Regions from separate parts of the Actinoplanes sp. NPDC049802 genome, predicted to be linked through region 3. Evidence: riboswitches for the same ligand, from Rfam matches in the RefSeq annotation. Region 3 holds a riboswitch; each other region holds the start of a gene.
The links. Region 3 has a riboswitch for cyclic di-AMP ahead of AB0I88_RS22330 (C40 family peptidase). Riboswitches for the same ligand answer to the same signal wherever they lie in the genome.
Positions count from the first base shown of each region.

Region 1: linked by a shared signal. The riboswitch ahead of AB0I88_RS30435 (NlpC/P60 family protein) and the one ahead of AB0I88_RS22330 (C40 family peptidase) in region 3 are both predicted to bind cyclic di-AMP.
Region 2: linked by a shared signal. The riboswitch ahead of AB0I88_RS07585 (hypothetical protein) and the one ahead of AB0I88_RS22330 (C40 family peptidase) in region 3 are both predicted to bind cyclic di-AMP.

Region 1 is NZ_JBFAMR010000058.1:8,730-15,324, reverse strand. It holds gene AB0I88_RS30450 (ATP-binding protein) at 1-930, opposite strand, end outside; gene AB0I88_RS30445 (epoxide hydrolase family protein) at 1,113-2,177, opposite strand; gene AB0I88_RS30440 (MarR family transcriptional regulator) at 2,231-2,653, shown strand; gene AB0I88_RS30435 (NlpC/P60 family protein) at 2,797-3,783, opposite strand; cyclic di-AMP (ydaO/yuaA leader) riboswitch at 3,801-3,936, opposite strand; gene AB0I88_RS30430 (M56 family metallopeptidase) at 4,059-4,967, opposite strand; gene AB0I88_RS30425 (BlaI/MecI/CopY family transcriptional regulator) at 4,964-5,320, opposite strand; gene AB0I88_RS30420 (cytochrome ubiquinol oxidase subunit I) at 5,394-6,595, shown strand, end outside.
Region 2 is NZ_JBFAMR010000007.1:140,146-146,740, reverse strand. It holds gene AB0I88_RS07600 (ABC transporter permease) at 1-570, shown strand, start outside; gene AB0I88_RS07595 (ABC transporter ATP-binding protein) at 563-1,333, shown strand; gene AB0I88_RS07590 (hypothetical protein) at 1,355-2,386, opposite strand; cyclic di-AMP (ydaO/yuaA leader) riboswitch at 2,385-2,522, opposite strand; cyclic di-AMP (ydaO/yuaA leader) riboswitch at 2,730-2,862, shown strand; gene AB0I88_RS07585 (hypothetical protein) at 2,867-3,883, shown strand; gene AB0I88_RS07580 (glycoside hydrolase family 65 protein) at 3,939-6,302, opposite strand; gene AB0I88_RS07575 (beta-phosphoglucomutase family hydrolase) at 6,337-6,595, opposite strand, start outside.
Region 3 is NZ_JBFAMR010000031.1:90,418-97,012, reverse strand. It holds gene AB0I88_RS22345 (HAMP domain-containing sensor histidine kinase) at 1-810, opposite strand, end outside; gene AB0I88_RS22340 (response regulator transcription factor) at 810-1,508, opposite strand; gene AB0I88_RS22335 (F510_1955 family glycosylhydrolase) at 1,562-2,476, opposite strand; gene AB0I88_RS22330 (C40 family peptidase) at 2,655-3,218, opposite strand; cyclic di-AMP (ydaO/yuaA leader) riboswitch at 3,225-3,402, opposite strand; gene AB0I88_RS22325 (cellulose-binding domain-containing protein) at 3,832-4,338, opposite strand; gene AB0I88_RS22320 (endo-1,4-beta-xylanase) at 4,328-5,815, opposite strand; gene AB0I88_RS22315 (DUF4142 domain-containing protein) at 6,153-6,595, shown strand, end outside.

The DNA of each region.
Region 1 (6,595 bases), on a different contig from region 3:
CACGAACACGCCGTCGTTCCCGCCGTCGACGCCGTCCAGTTCGGTGAGCAGTTGGTTCACGACCGTGCGCATGGACGACTGCAACTGGCTGCGCTTGTGGCCGAGCGCGTCGATCTCGTCGAGGAAGAGCACACACGGCGCGTGCCCGCGAGCCGACTCGAACAGATCGTGGAGGTTACGTTCTGAGCTTCCGATCCACATGTTGAGCACATCGGTGATCGACAGCGAGATGAACGCCGCTCCCATCTCCCCGGCGACCGCCCTGGCCAAGAACGTCTTTCCACATCCCGGTGGCCCGTAGAGCAACAGCCCGCCGCGCAGGCTCTTGCCGAACAGGCTGCGCAGTTTCGGATTTCGCAGCGGCCCGAGGAACGACACCTCGAGCCGCTTCTTCACCTCGGCCATACCGCCCACGTCGGCGAGTGTGACGGCGGACCGCTCCACGTCGAAGGAGCGGTCGGCGTGACCACGGACCGGGTCGGGCTCACCGTCGGCGCGCGCGAACCGTGGTGGCACCATGTCGCCGAACTGCTCCTCCATGGCCGCCCAATCGATCCCGGACCCGCTGGCGGCCGGTCTCTCCGGCGGTGCCGGCGGCGGCTCGGTGGCCGAGCCCGGTGTTGACGCCGGCGGCTCGGTGGCCACGCCGGGCGAGGACGTCTCCGTGGCCGGCGCCTGCGGGGGCGGGGACGGCGCGGTGGAAGGCGCCTGCGGGGTCACGGCCGGGGTGCTACCGCCCAGCGCGCGGGACATGACCTGTTGCGCCCCGGTGTGGCCGGGCTCACGGGCGAGAATCTGAGCGGCATGCCCGATCGCCTCCGGCCCCCGGTCGGCGGCCACCAGCATCTCGGCCAGGTGCAGCCGCAGGGTGAGGTCGTCGGGCCGGGCTTCGACAGCGGCCGCCAGGCTGTTGATCAAGGCATCGCTCATGCGGGCGATTATGCCCCCGCCACGCCCGCACCCGGTCACGGACGACCCGCGGGCCTCAACACCGGCGCTCGCCCGCTCCCGTCGCGGCCCGACCGGTGAGTGCTCCCGCACACGGAAAGCGACGCCACTCCTACCGTCAGCCCAACGGCGGCGTGCCCGGCGAAACAGGGCGAGCCCGGCCGTCATCGGCCGGTGAGGGTACGGAAGAACGTTGTCACATCGGCGGTGAACAGGTCGGGGACCTCCAGTGCGGCGAAGTGCCCGCCACGCGGGAACTCGGTCCAGTGGCGGATGTCGTGGCGTTGCTCGGCGAGCGGGCGCACGGACTGGACGATGTCGCCGGGCAACACGGCCACTCCCAGCGGGACCGGGCAGGGTGGCTGCGGCACGCCTGGTCCGCTCTCCTTGACGATGCGGGCGGCCGACCCGGCGGTGCGGAAGAACCAGTGGTGGGCGATGTCGGCGACGATGCGGTCGTCGGGCACCGGGGTGGCGGGGTCGGCCCAGGTGTCGAACTTCTCCCCCATGAAGGCGAGCAGCCCTGCCGGTGAGTCGTTCAGGGCGTAGGCGGGCGTCTGCGGGGTGGCGGCGAATAGGATCTGGTGCGGATGCCGGTTGGCGGCCAGCCGCATGGTCTTGGCGAGCCGGTCCTGATCGTCGGGGCCCAGTCCCTCCGCCGAACCGGGGGTGGGCAGGTAGTTGACGTGCACGCCGACGACCCGGTCGGGGGCGACCCCGGCGACGGCCTGGGAGATCCCCGAGCCCCAGTCGCCGCCCTGGGCGCCGAAGCACTGGTAGCCGAGGCGGGACATCAGCTCGGCCCACGCCTCGGCGACCCGGCGCACGCCCCAGGGACGGGTGGTGGGGCCGGAGAGGCCGAAGCCGGGTATGGCCGGGACGACGACGTGGAAATGCTCGCTGAGCGGCCGGATGACGTCGAGGAACTCGACCGTGGAGCCGGGCCACCCGTGGGTGAGCAGCAGGGGCAGGGCACCGGGATCGGCGGAGCGCACGTGGAAGAAATGCACCCGGTCGCCGCCGATCTCGGTGACCTGCTGAGGGATGGCGTTGATCTCGGCCTCGTGGGCGCGCCAGCCGAACCTCAGCCAGTGGTCGGCGAGGGCCCGGACCCGGGCGAGCGGGATGCCGTAGCCGGCCGGCGCGTCGTCGGGCCACCGGGTGCGGGTGAGGCGGTCGGTGAGGTCGTCGATCTCGGATTGGGCGATGCGAAGGGTTGAGTCGTTCATGCGCCTAACGTTAGACTCTCTAACGTTAGGAGGTCCAATGTTACGCTCACCACATGGAAGAGCTGCCAAGCTGGGTTCTGAGTCAGGTCTCGGCGCAGGGACACCGGATCATCGTCGAGAAGTTCGGGTCGGTCGGGGCGCGTGGCTATCACTACCGGTTGCTGCGTTCGCTGGTCACCGACGGACCGGCCAGTCAGGCGGCGCTCGGTCGGCGCACCGGGATCTACCTGAGCGATCTGGTCGGCGCGCTCAACGAGCTGGAGTCGGAGGGCTATGTGCGGCGTTCACCCGACCCGGCGGACCGGCGGCGCAACGTCGTCGGCCTCACCGACCGGGGCCGGGCGCGGGCGGAGGAGCTGTCGGAGCGAGCGCACGCCGTCCAGGAGGAGCTGCTGGCGCCACTGTCCGGTCCGGAGCGGGAGCAGTTCACCGGGCTGCTGCGACGGCTGCTGGAGCATCACCGATCGGGCGGGTGACGGGCCGGTCAAGCCCGGCGGGCGCGTCACGGCCTGGCCGGTCCGGGCAGGCCGCGGGTCTTCCACGGCGGTTCGCGAAGGCGTACGAGATCAAAAGAAAGACCGCCGGCGCAGAACGACGGCGGTCTTTCCCGGAGGGTTTTCTAGCCTGGCCGGCGATAGCCGGCGATGGGCCCTCGATCGATGGTGGCCATCCGCACGTGGTCGCCCGTGTGCGGAGCGTGCACCACCTTGCCGCCGCCGATATAGATGGCGACATGGTGCACGTCGGAGTAGTAGAAGACGAGGTCACCCGGCTTCAACTCGCTCCGGCTCACCGGTGTGGTCGAGCCCCACTGGTCCTTCGTGTAGTGCTCGAGGTGCACGCCGACGGCTTTCCACGCCTCCTTCGTCAGGCCCGAGCAGTCGTAACTGTTCGGTCCTTCGGAGCCGAAGACGTAGGGCTTGCCGATCAGGTCACATGCCTTCTGAGCTGCGCGGCCACCCTTGTCGTTGGTGTAGGTGACCGGGCACGGACCGGTGCGCAGCGGGCCGTCGTCCACGTTCGCGTTGCCGTAGGCCTGGATCCGGAGCTTCTGGAGCTTCGTGATCTCCTTCTCGATCGCCGTCTTCTTCGTCGCGAGGTCCGCGTCACGCGCGGCGATCTCGGACTCGAGCTGGTCGACCTTGGCCTTGTCGGCGGCGTATTTGTCGCGGAGCTTCGCGACGTTGGCGATCGAGGCTTCCTGGTTGCGGGCGAGCTGGTCGAGCAGCGTGAGCTTCTCCACCAGGCCGTCCGGGTCGCCGCTCAGCAGAGCGTTGAAACCGCCGGGCGGCCCCTGCATGTAGGCGTCGACCGCCAGCCCGCGCACCTGGCTCATCGCGACATCCACCTGAAGCTGCAGCGGCGTCAGCGTCTTCGCCAACTGCTTCTGCTGCTTCCGGAGCTTGATCAGCTTCGTGTGGTTGGCGTTGTAGTCCTCGATGACGGGTTCGAGCTTGTTCCACTCCTCGTCGATCTGATCCTCGACGCTGGACGGCGAGGGAGTGGCGTTGGCCGCCACCGGGCCCGTGACCACGAGGCCGGCCGCGGCGAGCGCGCAAACGAGGATGCGCAGCAGGCCGGCGCGACGCGCGCCATTGCGTTTCACGTTGTGTGCGTCGTCCTTTCTTCCCACTCAGCCGCCGACCGGGTTAGCTGACGGGTTCGGGCGGGAAGCATGCCCGGCCGCGCGTGGTGCCACGGCTTCACCCCACTGACCTGGGTCCCCGGTTCGCCTGTCGCGATTGGGCGGTGGTTCGCCAGATCGGCCGGATGGACGATGGGGGGCTGCCGAACCGGGGACCACCGTACTCGGATCATGCCGGCAAATGAAGGTCGCACAGGCCGCCAAACTGTACGCACAGTTAGCAATACGGACGGTTACTAGAATGGCCAGGTATTCAGCGCACGGCCCAGCCACGGCACGACGAGGATCACCGTGGGTAGCACCAGCAGGGCAGTCGCCACGGCCGTCCCGGCCACCGCGAGAGTGGTCGAGCCACGGTCCGGGCCGTCCAGCCGGGCCAGTCGCCGCCGCCGCGATTCACCCTCCGGGTCGGCGGTCACCTCCTCCGCCAGGGGGACGGCGTCGGCGAGACGAGCCAGCGCGGCCCGCAGCGGCGCAGGCCCGGTGCGGCGCCTCGCGGCATCGTCGGCCACCATCTCCAACAGCAGGTGTACGGCGTCGAGCGGCACCTTCGACCGCAGCGGCCCCGGCACAGCCCGGTAGAAGGCCGTGAACGACTCCATCACCAACTCGTGCTTGTGCCGCAGGTGTGCGCGCTCGTGAGCGAGGACGGCATCGATCTGATCCCTGTCGAGCACGTCGAGCACGCCGTCGCTGAGTACCACCCGGGGGTTCCGGCCGGGGACGCAGTAGGCGAGCGGCAGCGGCGCCTCGAGCACCCGCACCTCGCCCCCGCCCAGGCCCTCATGACGCTCCACCCGATCGAGGAGGTCGACGACCATGCGATGCCGATCGCGCCGGGCGCGGGCCCGGGAGGTCACCCTGACGAGCGAGACGACCAGCCGGATCACGATGATCGCGGCCACCGCCAACGAGAGAAGCAACGCGGCGACGGTCTCCGGATGCCGGGCACCGGCCGCGCGGACCAGTTCCTCCGGGGCGGCGAGCACGACGCCGAGGGCGCAGAGCACGGCGGTCAGGGTGAGCGACTGCCACAGCAGCACCCCGGCGACCGGGGCGCGGTCCGCCCACCGGGCGCCGGCCAGCAGCTTCGGCACGGCCAGCGACAGTGTCAGTCCGAGGGCGCCGAGCAGGAGGGCGGTCACCGCTCGATGTTACGGGCGGCCTTCTCGATGGCCGCTTTCAGCGCTTCCGGTGGCAACTGCCCGACGAAGTAGGCGAGAGCGGCGTCCCGGTCCGGGGTGGCGCTCAGCGCGTCCAGCATCACTCCGGCGGTCATCTCCTCGCGGGTCTGCGCCGGGGCGTAACGGTAGGCGCGGTCCGCTCGCTGCTGGACGACCAGTCCCTTCTTGGCGAGCCGGTCGAGGACGGTCATCACCGTCGTATACGCCAGGTCGCGGTCACGGCTGAGCAACTCGTGCACCTGCCTGACGGTGAGCGGCTCACGCGCGTCCCACAGTTTCGCCATGACCTCGCGTTCGAGGTCGTTTCTTGCCATGTGACCCAGTCTACTGCACAGCGTCGTACTACAGGTCGTAGTATCTACTACGAATCGTCGTAGAGGGGTTGCCATGGACGTTCTCGACCTGACTCGATTGCAGTTCGCGGTCGTGACGATCTACCACTACCTGTTCGTGCCGGTGTCGATCTGCCTGTCCGCCACCGCGGCCGGCTTCCACCTGGCCTGGCTGCGCACGGGTGACCGCAAACACCTCGACCTCACGAAATTCGTCGGCAAGCTGCTGATCGTCACCTTCGCGGTCGGCGTCGTCACCGGGCTCGTGCAGGAGTTCCAGTTCGGGCTCGGCTGGAGTTCGTTCGCCCGCTTCTACGGCGACGTCTTCGGGCCGACCCTGGCCATCGAGGGGATGCTGGCGTTCTTCCTCGAGGCCACATTCCTCGCGTTGTGGTATTTCGGGTGGGACCGTCTGCCCCGCCGGCTGCACGCCGCCACCATCGTGGTCGTCGCCGTCGGCACCCTGCTGTCGGCGTACATCATTCTGGCCGCCAACTCGTTCATGCAGAACCCGGTGGCGTACCGGCTCGACCCGGAGACCGGGCGGGCCGTGCTCACCAGTTTCACCGAGCTGATGACCAACGAGGTGGTGCTGGCCGCGTTCCCGCACACGATGGGCGGCGCCGCCATGGCCGGCGGCGGGCTTCTGATGGCCATCGGGATCCGGCGCGCCGCCGCCGACCCCGCCTTCCGGTCACTCTCCCGGGTCGGTGCCTGGACCATGCTGATCGGCGGGGCGGTCACCGCGATCAGCGGCGACCACCTCGGCAAGGTGATGACCGCCGTGCAGCCGATGAAGATGGCCGCCGCCGAAGCCCTCTACGAGACCACCGGCGCCGCACCGTTCTCCGTCTTCGCGATCGGCGAACTGGGCCACGACCGGCCGTTCTTCAGCATCGAGATCCCCGGCCTGCTGTCGTTCCTCGGCACCGGCTCCTTCGACGGGACCGTGCAGGGCATCGACGACCTCCAGGCGGCGTATGCCGCCCAGTACGGTCCGGGCAGCTACGTGCCGATGATCCCGGTCGCATTCTGGACCTTCCGCCTCATGATCGGCGTCGGCGTCCTGGCCATGGCGCTCGCCGCCTACCACCTGTGGTCCACCTGGGAGACCACCCGGCGGTTCCCGCCGCTCCCCGCGTTCCTGCGACCCGGTCAGGGCACACCATCCGTGCTGCGCCGGTTCGTGTTGCTCGCCCCGGTGCTGCCGGCCGCCGCCAACACCTTGGGGTGGATCTTCACCGAGACCGCCCGGCA
Region 2 (6,595 bases), on a different contig from region 3:
ACCCAGTCGGTGGTGCAGAGCGGGACGAACGCGATCACCAGCAACCTGGGCCTGATCCGCGCGCTGCACTTCCCCCGCGCGAGCCTGCCGCTCTCGGCCGCCCTGGTGGAGATCCGGAACTTCATGGTCGCCCTGGTCGTCCTGTCCGGCATCGTCCTGGTCACCCGTGAGCCGATCACCGCAGAGTGGCTGATCGTGCCGGTGGTGCTGGTGCTCCATTCGTTCTTCAACGTCGGCCTGGGCCTCTTCATGGCCCGCTACGGCTCCAAGGTGCGCGACGTCAAGCAGCTGATCCCGTTCATCATGCGGTTCTGGCTGTACGGCTCGGCCGTGCTCTACCCGGTCACCAGGTTCGAGAATGCCGGCCTGTCCGGCTGGCAGCTGCAGGTGGTCGAGGCCAATCCGCTGCTGGTCTACATCGAACTGATGCGCCACGCGCTCCTCGAGGGTGCCCCGCGGGCCAACACGCCCACCGTACTGTGGATCGAGGCCGTGGCCTGGAGCCTGGCCGTCGGCATCGGCGGTTTCGTCTATTTCTGGCGCGGAGAGAAGGGCTACGGCCGTGGCTGACAACGAGCGCATCCCCACCGTCATCGCCGACCAGGCCCACATCATCTACCGCGTCCACCAGGCGGGCGGGGGGAGTTCCAGCCCGCTGGCCAGCTTCAAGCGCCTGGCCACCCGGACCAAGAGCGCGAACATCCGTGAGGTGCACGCGGTCAAGGGCGTCAGCTTCGTCGCCTACAAGGGCGAGGCGATCGGCCTGATCGGCACCAACGGCTCGGGCAAGTCGACCCTGCTGCGCGCGGTGGCCGGCCTGCTCCCGGTCTCCCGGGGCGCGATCTACGCGGCCGGCCAGCCGTCCCTGCTGGGTGTGAACGCGGCCCTGATGAACGATCTGCCCGGTGACCGCAACGTCGAGCTGGGCTGCCTCGCGATGGGCATGTCGCCGGCCGAGGTGAAGGCGAAGAAGAACGGCATCATCGAGTTCTCCGGCATCAACGACAAGGGCGACTTCTCGTCGTTGCCGATGCGGACGTACTCCTCGGGCATGTCGGCCCGGCTGCGTTTCTCGATCGCGGCGGCCAAGCAGCACGACGTGCTCCTGATCGACGAGGCGCTGGCCACCGGTGACGCCAAGTTCCGCAAGCGCAGCGAGGCCCGGGTCCGGGAGCTGCGTGCGCAGGCCGGCACGGTGTTCCTGGTGAGCCACAGCGAGCAGTCGATCCGGGACACCTGCGAGCGCTGCATCTGGCTGGAGGCCGGCGAGATCCGCGCCGACGGGCCGACCAACGAGGTGATGAAGGAGTACGAGGCCTTCGCCCGCAGGTAGGCCCCGCACTCCCCCGGTGGTTCAGTTGACCGACAGATGCACGTGGTTGGTGTGGTCGCTGGACGGGTCGCCACCCGCCCCGCTGTACGACTTCCAGCCACTGCTCGGCAACCAGATCCGGCGATACCAGATCACGTACAACACGTCCAGGTCGTCCGCGTTGTTGATGAAGTAGTTCGCCAGGTTGTCGCCGTACGTCTTGTCGCCGCCGGTGGCGTCCCCGCCGAAGGTGCCCTTCGCCGAGGAGAAGTCACAGGCCCGGCCCTTGGGGTGCTCGCCGCTGTTCTGCGTACGCCAGCACTTGGTGTACCGGGTGAAGCCGTCCGCCCGGGCCTGCTTGTAGGCGTGCAGCAGGGTCGCGGTGACGCAGCCGCCGGTGCCGGTCGGGTCGTCCAGGTTGCAGCTCGATCCGCTGGGCCCGGGGTCCGCGTCGGCGCTGCTGCCGCCGTCAGAGGAGGACGACGCGGCCGCGCCCTGGTTCGCCGCCTTGAGCGCGGCCTCGGCCTGGGCCTTCTGCTTCGCCATCACGGTGACCTGCTTCTGCTGGTCCTTGATGGCGATGTCGAGGGCGTCCTTGGCCTTCTGCTGGTTCTCCCGGGTGGTCTTCAGGTTCTCGATCGCCCGGTTCTGGTCGGCCGCCACGATGGCCAGCGTCTCGGCCCGGCCCAGGAAGCCGTCGGCCGAGTCGGCCCCGAGCACGGCGGTCATCGGCCCGGCCCGGCCCGAGGTGTACGCCTGCGTGGCGATCAGGTCGAGCTTGTCCTGCTGCGGACCGAGCTCGGCGTCCAGCCGTTTGAGTTCAGCGGTCAGCTTGACCTGCTGTTCCTTGGAGGCCTTCAGCTTCTTCTTGGCCTCCACGAAACCGCTGGAGGCCTTCTCGAGTCGTTCGATGAGGGACTTGGAGCCGCCCTCACCGTCGTCCCCGGAGTCTCCGGGGGCGGCGAACGGCCGGGGGGCCGCGGTGGCCGGCGATGCGACGGCCAGTCCGCACGCGGTGACGAGCAGCGCCAGCAACGCCGCTAATCGCCGCGCAGTGTTCTGCTGCACAGGCATTTCCTTCCGTCGGCCGCCGGCCGGGTTAGCTGACGGGTTCGGGACGAAGGAAATCCCTACCGCTAGTAGCGGATTCACCCCGAGGAGAATATGGTTCCCCGGCTCGCCATTGACGGCGATTAGGCGGCGGCCCCCGCACGGGAACCGAACCGACCATACCCACTCGATCGACAGATCGACAGTTCTCGTACGCCCCGCAATTACGCCACCACGCCAGGTGATTGCAATTACGGAATGTGTTTGACCGGTAACGCTTTTAGCGGTTCCTGAGGTCTGATCCGGAGCGATATCTCGGGTAAACTTGCCGCCGGTCCTGCCAGGACGGCACCGCCCCCGAGTTGCCGGCAGGCCGCCGCCCAATCGTCGCGAGACGAGCCGGGGAACCAGGTCACTGGGGTGTATCCGCATTTGCGGTAGGGATCGCTTCCGTCCCGAACCCGTCAGCTAACTCGGTCGGCGGTGACACGGAAGGAACTGTTGATGGCAGTAAGTCCCCGCCGGTGGCTGATACTTGCCCTGGCGCCGCTGGTCAGCGCCCTGATGTTCATGGCGCCCGCGACTCCGGCCGCGGCCGAGCCAGGCGGCTCCTCGTCCTCCGCCCAGGAGGAGGAAGAGGACGCAACTCTCAACGACGTGATCGAGTCGACCAACCGGCGCTACGCCTCCGCCAAGTCCGCCGTGGCGCAGTCCACCAAGGCACAGGCCAAGCTGGCCACTCAGATCAAGGCGGCGGAGAAGCGGCGGGATCAGCTGATCCCCGAGGTGGACCAGATCGCCAAACAGCAGTACATGACCGGAAACCTGAGCGCGATGGGCTTCCTGCTCAGGTCGAGCGACTCCGGTGACTTCCTGAGCAAGGCGGTCTCCCTCGAGGAGATCAACAGGCTGCACGACGCCAAGCTGCGCGAGCTGAACGCGGCGATCGCCGAGATCTCCGACAGCAAGGCGAAACTGGACGCCGAGGTCAAGGCCCAGCAGCAGAACGCCGCCGTGATGAAGAAGCAGAAGGACGCCGCCGACAAGGCGTTCCGGCTGGTCGGCGGCAAGTCCGTGACCAAGGGCTTCGTGGTGGCCGACTCTCCGGAGGCCGCCCCCGCCCCACGGAACTCGTCCGGCGGTTTCTCCCCCGAGGGCTGCACCGAGGACGACCCGACCACCGGCGGCTGTGTGACCAAGCGCACGCTGCACATGTACAAGCAGACCAAGAAGGCCGGCTTCAACATGTTCGTCGGCTGCTACCGCTCCGGCGGGCCGTACGAACACCCCAAGGGCCGGGCATGTGACTGGTCGCTGCAGAAGAGCGGATTCTCGGTCTACGACACCGACAGGGAATTCAAGTACGGCAACGACCTGATGGCGTTCCTGGTCCGTAACGCCGACGAGCTCGGCATCTACTACGTGATCTGGAACAAGATGATCTGGTTCCCGGCCTCGGGCTGGAAGGAATACCACGGGGTCAGTGCCCACACCGACCACGTACACGTCTCGATGCTCTGACCGACGTCACGAAAACGGCCCCCAACCCGATCGGGTTGGGGGCCGTTTTCGCTGATCAGTGCACCGATCGGCGGACCGGGGCGCGACCGTGCGGCTGGGCCGGCGCCGGGCCGGGCGGCACCGCGGCCGGGATCGGCATGGTCACCGGCCGCACCTGGGTCACCTCGGTCTCCTTGCCGTGGTGGACCAGGGTGAGCCGCGCCTGACCGCCGCCGTTGCGCAGCGAGTAGGTGACCTCGTCGGAGGTCACGTTCACCCGCAGCCGCAGGCCCCGCCAGAGCAGCGAGAACTCCAGGTTGTTGATCCGGCTGGGCAGCCGCGGCGCGAAGCTCAGCTGGCCGTTGAAGTCACGCATGCCACCGAGGCCGGCGACCAGCGCGATCCAGGACCCGGCCAGCGACGCCACGTGCACGCCGTCCCGCGCGTTGCGGTGCAGGTCGTGCAGGTCCATCAGGGCGGCCTCGCCCAGGTAGTCGTGGGCCAGTTCGAGGTGCCCGGTCTCGGCCGCCATGACGGCCTGGATGCAGGCCGACAGCGACGAGTCCCGCACCGTACGCGCGTCGTAGTAGGCGAAGTTGCGCGCCTTCTCCTCCGGTGTGAACGCGTCGCCCCGGATGTACATCGCCATCACCAGGTCGGCCTGCTTGACCACCTGCTTGCGGTACAGGTCGAAGTACGGGTAGTTGAGCAGCAGCGGGTAGCCCTCCGGCGGGGTGCCCTCGAAGTCCCACTCCTGCAGCCGCGTGAAGCCCTCGCACTGCTGGTGGACGCCCAGCTCCTTGTCGTACGGAACGTGCACGGCCGCCGCCGCGTCCCGCCAGGAGGCCGCCTCCTCGTCGTCCACCCCGAAACGCCGGGCCAGGTCCGGGTGCCGCTTGCAGGCGTCGACGGCGGCCATCAGGTTCTGCTGCGCCATCAGGTTGGTGTAGATGTTGTCGTTCACCACGGCGGTGTACTCGTCCGGCCCGGTGACGCCGTCGATGTGGAACCGCCCGTGCCGGTCGTGGTGCCCCAGCGACCGCCACAGCCGCGCGGTCTCCACCAGCAGCTCCAGGCCGACCTCACGCTCGAAGTCGAAGTCACCGGTGGCCTGCACGTACCGGCGGACCGCGTCGGCGATGTCGGCGGCGATGTGGAAGCCCGCGGTGCCGGCCGGCCAGTAGCCCGAGCACTCCTGGCCGCGGATCGTACGCCACGGGAAGGCCGCGCCCGAAAGGCCCAGGGTCTGCGCCCGCTCCCGGGCCAGGTCCAGCGTCGAGTGCCGCCAGCGCAGCACGTCGGCCGCGGCGGACGGCTGGGTGTACGTCAGCGCCGGCAACACGAACGTCTCGGAGTCCCAGAAGGTGTGGCCGTCGTAGCCGGGTCCGGTCAGGCCCTTGGAGCCGATCGGCCGCTGCTCCGCCCGGGCACCGGCCTGCAACGTGTGGAAGAGGCCGAACCGGACCGCCTGCTGCACCTCCGGGTCGCCCTCGACCTTGACGTCCGAGTGGTCCCAGAACGCGTCCAGATAGTCCTGCTGCTGCTGCACCAGGCCCTCCCAGCCGTCCAGCCGGGCACTGGCCAGAGCGGCGCCCACCTGGTCGCGCAGAGCGGGCAGCGAGCGCATGCTGGACCACCCGTAGGCGGCCAGTTTGACCACCCGCAGCTTCTGCCCCGGCTCCAGGCGGCAGGCGACCGTGGTGCGCAGCCAGTCCGGGTGCCCCTCGGTGGTGATGGCGTGCCGGCCCGGCGTCTCCACCAGGTGCTCCATGGCCGCGGCCATCCGCAGGTCACTGGCTTTGGTGCGGTGGATCAGGATGCCGCCGGTGGGCTGCTCCATCATCTCCTCGGCCTGCAACGGCCGGTCCAGCACCGCGGCGACCCGCGGGTCCTTGCTCATCGGCGGCAACTGCTCGTTCGCCACCAGCTCGGACTGCAGGATCAGCCGGGCCGAGTGCTCCAGGGGCTCGACCTCGTAGAGGAACGCCACCACGGCACGCTGGGTGAAGGACACCAGCCGGACGGTCCGCACCCGGATGCCCTGTCCCGACGGGGACACCCACTCGACGACCCGCTCCAGGAGACCGGCCCGCAGGTCGAGGCAACGTTCGTGGGAGCGCAGCTCGCCGTACCTGACGTCGAACGGCTCGTCGTTGACGAGCAGGCGCATCAGCTTGGCGTTGGTGACGTTGACCATGGTCTGGCCGGACTCGGGGAAGCCGTAGCCCCCCTCGGCGTGCGGCAGCGGCCGCAGCTCGTAGAACGAGTTCAGGTAGCTGCCCGGCAGGCCGTGCGGCTCGCCCTCGTCCAGGTTTCCGCGTATCCCGATGTGGCCGTTCGAGAGAGCGAACACCGACTCGGACTGGGCCAGCAGGTCCAGATCGAGGCGGGTCTCCCGGATGTGCCAAGGGTCGACGGGATAGGCCCGTTCACGGATCACGGTCGTGCCTCTCGTAACTGATGAAGCGAGGTCTTTATTGAGGGAGGAGCTCGGACAGGTCGGTGACCACCACGTCGGCGCCGTGTTCCCGCAGCGCCTCCGCCTGGCCCACCCGGTCCACGCCGATCACGATGCCGAACCGCCCGGCCCGGCCGGCGGCGACGCCCGCCTGGGCGTCCTCGAACACGGCGCACTCCGCCGGGTCGAGGCCGAGAAGCTTGGCGCCGTGCAGGAAGGTATCCGGCGCGGGTTTGCCGGGCAGACCCAGCTCACGTGCCACGACGCCGTCCACC
Region 3 (6,595 bases):
AGAGTTGTCGAGCAGATTGCCCAGGACCTGGGCCATCCGTGCCGGGTCGGCGTCGACGGCGGTGCGGTCCGGCCGTGCCACGTGCTCGAGGGATACACCTTTGGCCGCGTAGCGGGGCTGGACCGCGGTGATCGCGGTGGCGGCCAGGTCGGTGGCGGTGACGCGTACCGGGTGCAGGTCGAGTTGGTGTTCCTCGGCACGTGAGACGGCGGCGATGTCCTCGACGAGCCGCTGCATGCGCTCGGTCTGGGTGGCCAGCACGATCCAGGTGTCCTCGTCGGCGACGGTGACGCCGTCCTGGGCGGCCTGCACGTAGGCCTGCATGGTGGCCAGGGGGGTGCGCAGTTCGTGACCGACGTCGGCGAGCAGCCGGCGGCGGGTGGTCTCGATGTCGGCGAGGCGGGCGGCCATGGCGTTGAACGACGCGGCGACGCTGTCGAAGTCGGCGCCCATGCCGGGGGCGGTGATCCGGACGTCGTAGTGGCCTTCCGCGATGTCGGCGGCTGCGGCGGCGAGCTCGCGGACCGGGCGCGCCACCCGGCGGGCCAGCAGCGCGCTCGCCGCGAGCGCCGTCGCCAGCACGGCGGCGAGCCCGAGAGCCAGGGCGATCCTGTTGGCTGACGTGTAGGCCTGCTCGACGTGGTGGGTGACCTCGGCGCCGGCGGCGGGGGAGATCTGCCGCAGATGCTCGTGGAAGATCGCCGGGCCGGCGAGCACGGTGACCGCGCCGAGGGTGGCGGCGCCGGCGAGCACGACCAGGGCCTGAGCGGCGAACAGCCGCCCGGTCAGCCCGATGTGCGGGCGGGCCATCAGCCGTCGCCCATCCGGTAGCCGACGCCGCGGACGGTGCGGACGAACCGTGGGCCGGCGGCGTGATCGCCGAGTTTGCGGCGCAGGTGGCCGATGTGCACGTCGACCAGGTGTTCGTCGCCCACCCAGTCGTCACCCCAGACGGCGTCGATGAGCTGCCGGCGGCTGAACGCCAGCCGCGGCCGGGCCGACAACGCGGCCAGCAGGTCGAACTCGGTACGGGTCAGTGGCACCGGCCGCTCGTCGAGCAGGACTTCGCGGGCGGTGACGTCGATACTCAACGGCCCGAACCGGCGCGGCGGATCCTCGACCACCGCCGCGGTGGAGGTGGTGGCGCGGGGCCGGCGCAACATGACCTGTACGCGGGCGACGAGTTCGCGGGGGCTGAACGGTTTGGTCAGGTAGTCGTCGGCGCCCACCCCGAGGCCGACGAGCTTGTCGACCTCGTCGGCGCGGGCGGTCAGCATGATGACGTAGCAGTCGGTGAAGGTCCGCAGTTGCCGGCACACCTCGAGGCCGTCGAAGCCGGGCAGCCCGATGTCGAGAACCACCACGTCGGGAGGCTGCTCGCGGGCGGCGGCCACGGCCGACGGCCCGTCGTACACGCATCGCACCTGGTGGCCGTCGCGTTGCAGGTAGCTGGCGACGACCTTGGCCAGGCTCTGCTCGTCGTCGACGACCAGGATCTGTGTGCTCACGATCCACCATCCTGCCCCGGCGGCCGGGACCGCGGGCGGCAGCCGGCGCCGGTTCAGCGCGGCGAGTAGTGCGGGACCCAGGTGACGCCGCTGTCACGGCTGGCGAAGATGGTGTCGCCGGTGACCGCCACGTACAGGGCGCCCGCTCCGGCGGTGACCGCATGCGGTTCGCCGGGCACGGTGCCGCGCTGCTGCCAGGTCGTGCCACCGTCGGCCGACTGCCGGACGGCGCCGTCCGGGCCGATGCCCCACAGTCCGGCGGTGGTCCAGGACATCGCGGCGAAGCCGCCGCCACCGGGAACGGGCTGCCAGGTGCGCCCGCCGTCGGTGGAGCGTTGCAGGCCCGCACGGGTGACGGCGAGCACCGTGTCCGCGTCGGTGGGGCTGACCGCGAACGCGCCCATCGCGCCCGCCGACCGGCGGTCCCAGGTCTCCCGGCCGGTGCTGACCATGAACACGCCGTCGGTGGAGTTGTAGCCGTAGACGGCGCCGTGCGCGGCTTGCAGCCCGTGGAAGTCGGCGGCGCCGGCCAGCGAGGTGTTGCGCCACGTCACGCCGCCGTCGGTGGATTCGATCAGGCCGAGGTTCGCCGGGCCGTCGCCGTGTGCGCCGGGATGCCCGGAGGCGAGGAACCGTCCCGGCCCGTCGGTGGTGAACCCCATCAGATCCGGCGTCTCGGCCGACACCCGCACGGCCGTGTTCCGGTCCTGGACGCGGTACAGGCCGACGTGGGTGGCGACGAACAGGGCGCCGGTGTCGTCGACGGCCATGCCGTGCACGTGGCCGAACCCGTCGGCCGTCGGGTGGCTGTCGGGGGCGGAACTGCGTACCGCGTACGCGACCAGGGCCGCTGCCAGCGCCGCGACGACCAGGCCGGCGACGATCGGCCATCGTGCGGCGGCACGCGGTGACGGCGGGCGTGTGGCCTGCCGCGTCGCGGGGCGGGCGGTTGCTGCGTTCTGGCGCATGTGTGGCGGTCCGCTTCTCGATGCCGGCGAAGAACTGACCTGTCCACCGTCGGCGGTCGCCGTCAACGAACGCCCCGGCAAACCATGAAGATTCTCTGAAGATCCGGCGGCCGGCCGTCGCGGACAGCGCCGCCCGCACCCGGCCACGTCGGCGAGTGCGGGCGGCGCCACACCGAGGTCAGACCAGGCGCCGGACCACGTAGTTCCTGCTCCAGATCTTCTGCTTGGAGACGGACTTGCCGGTGCGCGGCGCCGACCACATCTTGCCGCCACCGGCGTAGATGCCGGCGTGGACGCCGCGCGTGCCCTTGCGGATGATGATCAGGTCACCCGGGCGCTTGTTCGACTTGGCCACGGACTTGCCGTACCGCTGCTGCGAGTGTGCCTTGTGCGGCAGCTTCTTGCCGGCCGCCTTCTTGTAGACGTACAGCGTGAAGCCGGAACAGTCGAACCGCTTGGGCCCGGCCGCGCCGAACTTGTACATCTTGCCCTTGTGCCGGGCCGCCTCGGTCACGACCCGGGCGCCGGCCGCCGCCTGTGCCTTGGCGGTGACGGTGGCCGTGCTCACGGTGGTGCCGGCCTGTGGCTTTGCCCAGGTGACGGCGATGGTGGACGTCCGCGGTGCGGCGGAGGCCGACTGCGGTGTGCCCAGCCCTCCGGTGAGAAGGCCGAGACCCACGGACAGGGCTACGGTGCCGGTTCCCAGGGTACGGGCGGGCCGGTCGGAGGTGCTTACGCGCACGGTGAAGGAATCCCTCCGGCACGCCTGCGGGGTTAGCTGTCGGATTCGGGCGCGAAGGATTGCCCGGCCGCACGTCGGCGGCTTCACCCCAAGGCCCTCGTGGTCCGGCCGCCGCGTGCGGCGTGCCGGTCGAGGACCGATATGTGGTTCCCCCGTCCCTGCCCCCGGTTGCCTCATGACTCGTCATGCGGGCGCGTGCCGCCGGACCGGGGCAGGGCTCGGCGTGGTCCGGATCGGCACGACCGGCGGGCTGGTGCCCGCCGCTCCTCCTTGATAGCCCAGCTCGCGACGGTTCCCGACCGCCGCATTCGTCACGCACGGTCGCGACGGCACTGGGTGATGTCCGGTTTGGAAGCTCGGTGCGAGGTTTGTCGACACGGTGCGAACGTGGTTGGTGACCCTCTGGTGGTGTTGATCTGTGAAAGGGAACACGACGAAAGCTGGACGGTCGCTCTGCGTGGCCCCGGCAGTGATCCCCCGGTCCGCGTGCCCGTGCGACCGCCGGTTCGCCGAAAGTGACCGACCGTCCAGCCCGCCCTGCCCGCTACGACGACCCGGCCCGAACCAGCGCCGCTGTCCCGCCCTCGAGGACGGGACAGCGGCGCGGGGTGACTCAGAGGATCGTGCAGGCGCTCCCGTTGACGGTGAAGGCGGCCGGAACCGGGTTGCCGCCGGTCCAGCTGCCGAGGAACCCGAAGGTGGTCGAGCCGCCGGCCGGGACGCCGCCGTTCCAGGACGCGTTCGTGACGGTCACCACGGTGTCCGACTGGGTGTGCGCGCCGCCCCACAGCTGGGTGATCCGTTGACCGCCGGTGTACTGCCAGTGGAGGCTCCAGCCGCTGTACGCGGCCGTACCCGTGTTGCTGATCTTGATCTCGCCCTGGAACCCGCCGGGCCAGCTGCCGGTGACCCGGTAGGTGACGGCACACGACGCCGTGCCGGCAGACGGGCCGGCGCTGGCCGAAGCCGAAGCCGAAACCGAAGCCGACGGCGAGGCCGAGCCCGACGACGTGCTGGGCGACGGCGAGGTCCCGATCTTGCTGGGGTCGGCCACACCCCAGTACGCCGATTTGGCCTGCAACCTGGTGTCGAACAGCAGCGGCGCGTCCTTACGGGTCACCGGGAAGGTGTCCAGCCAGGTGTTTGTCGTCGGCCAGGCCCCACAGCGTCACCGAGGTGATCTCGCCCGGGTACTGGCGGAACAGCGCGAACATGTCCCGGTAGACGTACGCCTGCTTGAGCAGCCGGTCCGCGGGCGGGGTCGTGAAGTTCTCGCTGTTGCCGGTGTAGATGCTGACGTCCATCTCGGTGATCTGCTGGTCCACGCCGAGCGGCACGAACTTGTCCAGTATCGCCTTGGTCTCCGCGACGCTCGGCCAGTTCACGTTGACGTGCATCTGGTGCCCGACGCAGTCGATCGGCACACCCTCCGCCTTCAGCGTGCTGACCAGGTTGAACAGGTGGTCCCGCTTGGCCGTGACGTTGGTGTTGTAGTCGTTGATGCAGAGCACCGCGTGCGGGGCCGCCTCGCGCGCCACCCGGAAGGCGGTGCGGATGTAGTCGAGACCGGTCACGGTGTACCAGCCGCTGCGCCGGTTGCCGTCCGCCTGACCCTCGTCGATCACCTCGTTGACCACGTCCCAGACCCCGATGTCGGTGCCGTAGTGGGCGGCCACGTTGCGGATGTGGTTCTCCAGGCGGGCGAGCAGCAGTTCCTTGTCCTCGGCGGTGGCGGTCATCGGCTGGCCGTCGGCGCCGGTGAACACCCACGCCGGTGTCTGGTTGTGCCAGACCAGCGTGTGCCCGCGAACGGCGAGCCGGTTGGCCTTCGCGAACGTCATCAGCGGGTCCGCCTGGGCGTACGTGAAATTGTTCTCGGACGGCTCGGTGGCGTCCCACTTGAGCGCGTTGCCCGGGGTGACGGTGTCGAAGTGCTTGGTGAGCAGTTGCCCATGTCCGGTCACGGTCTCGGCGCCGGTGATCGCCGCGCCCACCGGGAACTCGGTGACCACGTCCTTCACCGACGGGATGCCGGTCTGGACCGGTAGCGCCGGCACATGACCGGCGGTCACGTCGTCGATGTGGAAGGACCCGGTCGTCGACGCCGTCTCCACATAGACGCGCAGGAGGTCGACGTCGGTCGCCAGTGTGTACCGGCCGGTCAGGTTGACCCACGATCCGCTGGTCACCGCGGTGTTGCCGACGATCTGGTCGTAGGCGGCGACGCCACCGGTGTGGCGTTCCACGCTCAGCCGGGCGTTGTCCGAGCCTTCGGCCATCCGCACCCACACCGAGATGGTGTAGGCGGTGCCCTTCTCGAAGGTGTCCAGCACGTCCAGCGACGGCCCCTGCCAGGCCGCGGTCCGCCCCGAGACGAGCAGGCTGCCGGTGCCGGCGTGCGCCACGGCGGTGCTGTGCGCGACCGTCTCGGCCGACCGGCCGGCCCACCCCTGGGCGGTGCCATCCTCGAAGTCGCTGGTCAGGACGGTGATGAGGGTGGGGTCCTCGGCCGCGTGCGCGGCCACGGTGGCGGTGACGGCGGCTGCCGGAATCGCCACCAGGAGGGCGGCCAGGGCCAGCCGTGGGAGAGCACGCATTCGCGGCTCCTTCGGGGCGTCGTGACGGGGATAGAGCGACATCGTTGCATGGGAGCGCTCCCAATACAACGGCGTCAATTCTCTCATCGGTACGCCGTGCGCCGCCCCCGCCGAACCACCCCGTCCCGCCGTGCCACGCGGCCTCGCTGCGCCGTCCCGGCCGCGACGCGGCCGCCGGGCTGACGCGCGCCGTCACCGGCTGCCCGCTCGGTCGGCGGACCTCTGACCAAGCCGGGGTCGTATCGGGCGCTCACGGTGCCCGCGGGCGGTTGAGCACCTCGGGGCCAGCACCCGGTGAGTACCGAAAATGACGATTTGCCGTAGTTAGGCTGCTGACATGCTGTTGCGACGTATCGCGGCCGCCATCGGCGCCGCCGCTCTCGTAGGGCTGCCGGCGACCGCGGCCCAAGCCGAACCATCCGAGCAGGACACCGCGTTCCTGCGGGCCGCCCACCAGATCCACAACGCCGAGGTCGAACAGGGCCGGATCGCCTGGGTCAAGACCGGCGACGCCGAGGTCAAGAAGCTGGCGGCCACCCTGATGCGGGACCACATCCACCTGAACGCGGCCCTCGCCGAAGCGGCCCGCAAACTGAAGGTCAGGCTGCCCGACACGGCCACCGCCGAACAGACCGCCCTGGCCGGGCGCTACGCGGCCGCGGGGAAGGGGGCCATCGACGACCTCTTCATCGACACGCAGCTGACCGTGAGCCGGGAGACCGGCCGGCTCGTCGCGACCCAGCTGGCCGAGGGTAGCGATCCACTGGTCAGGAGCGTGGC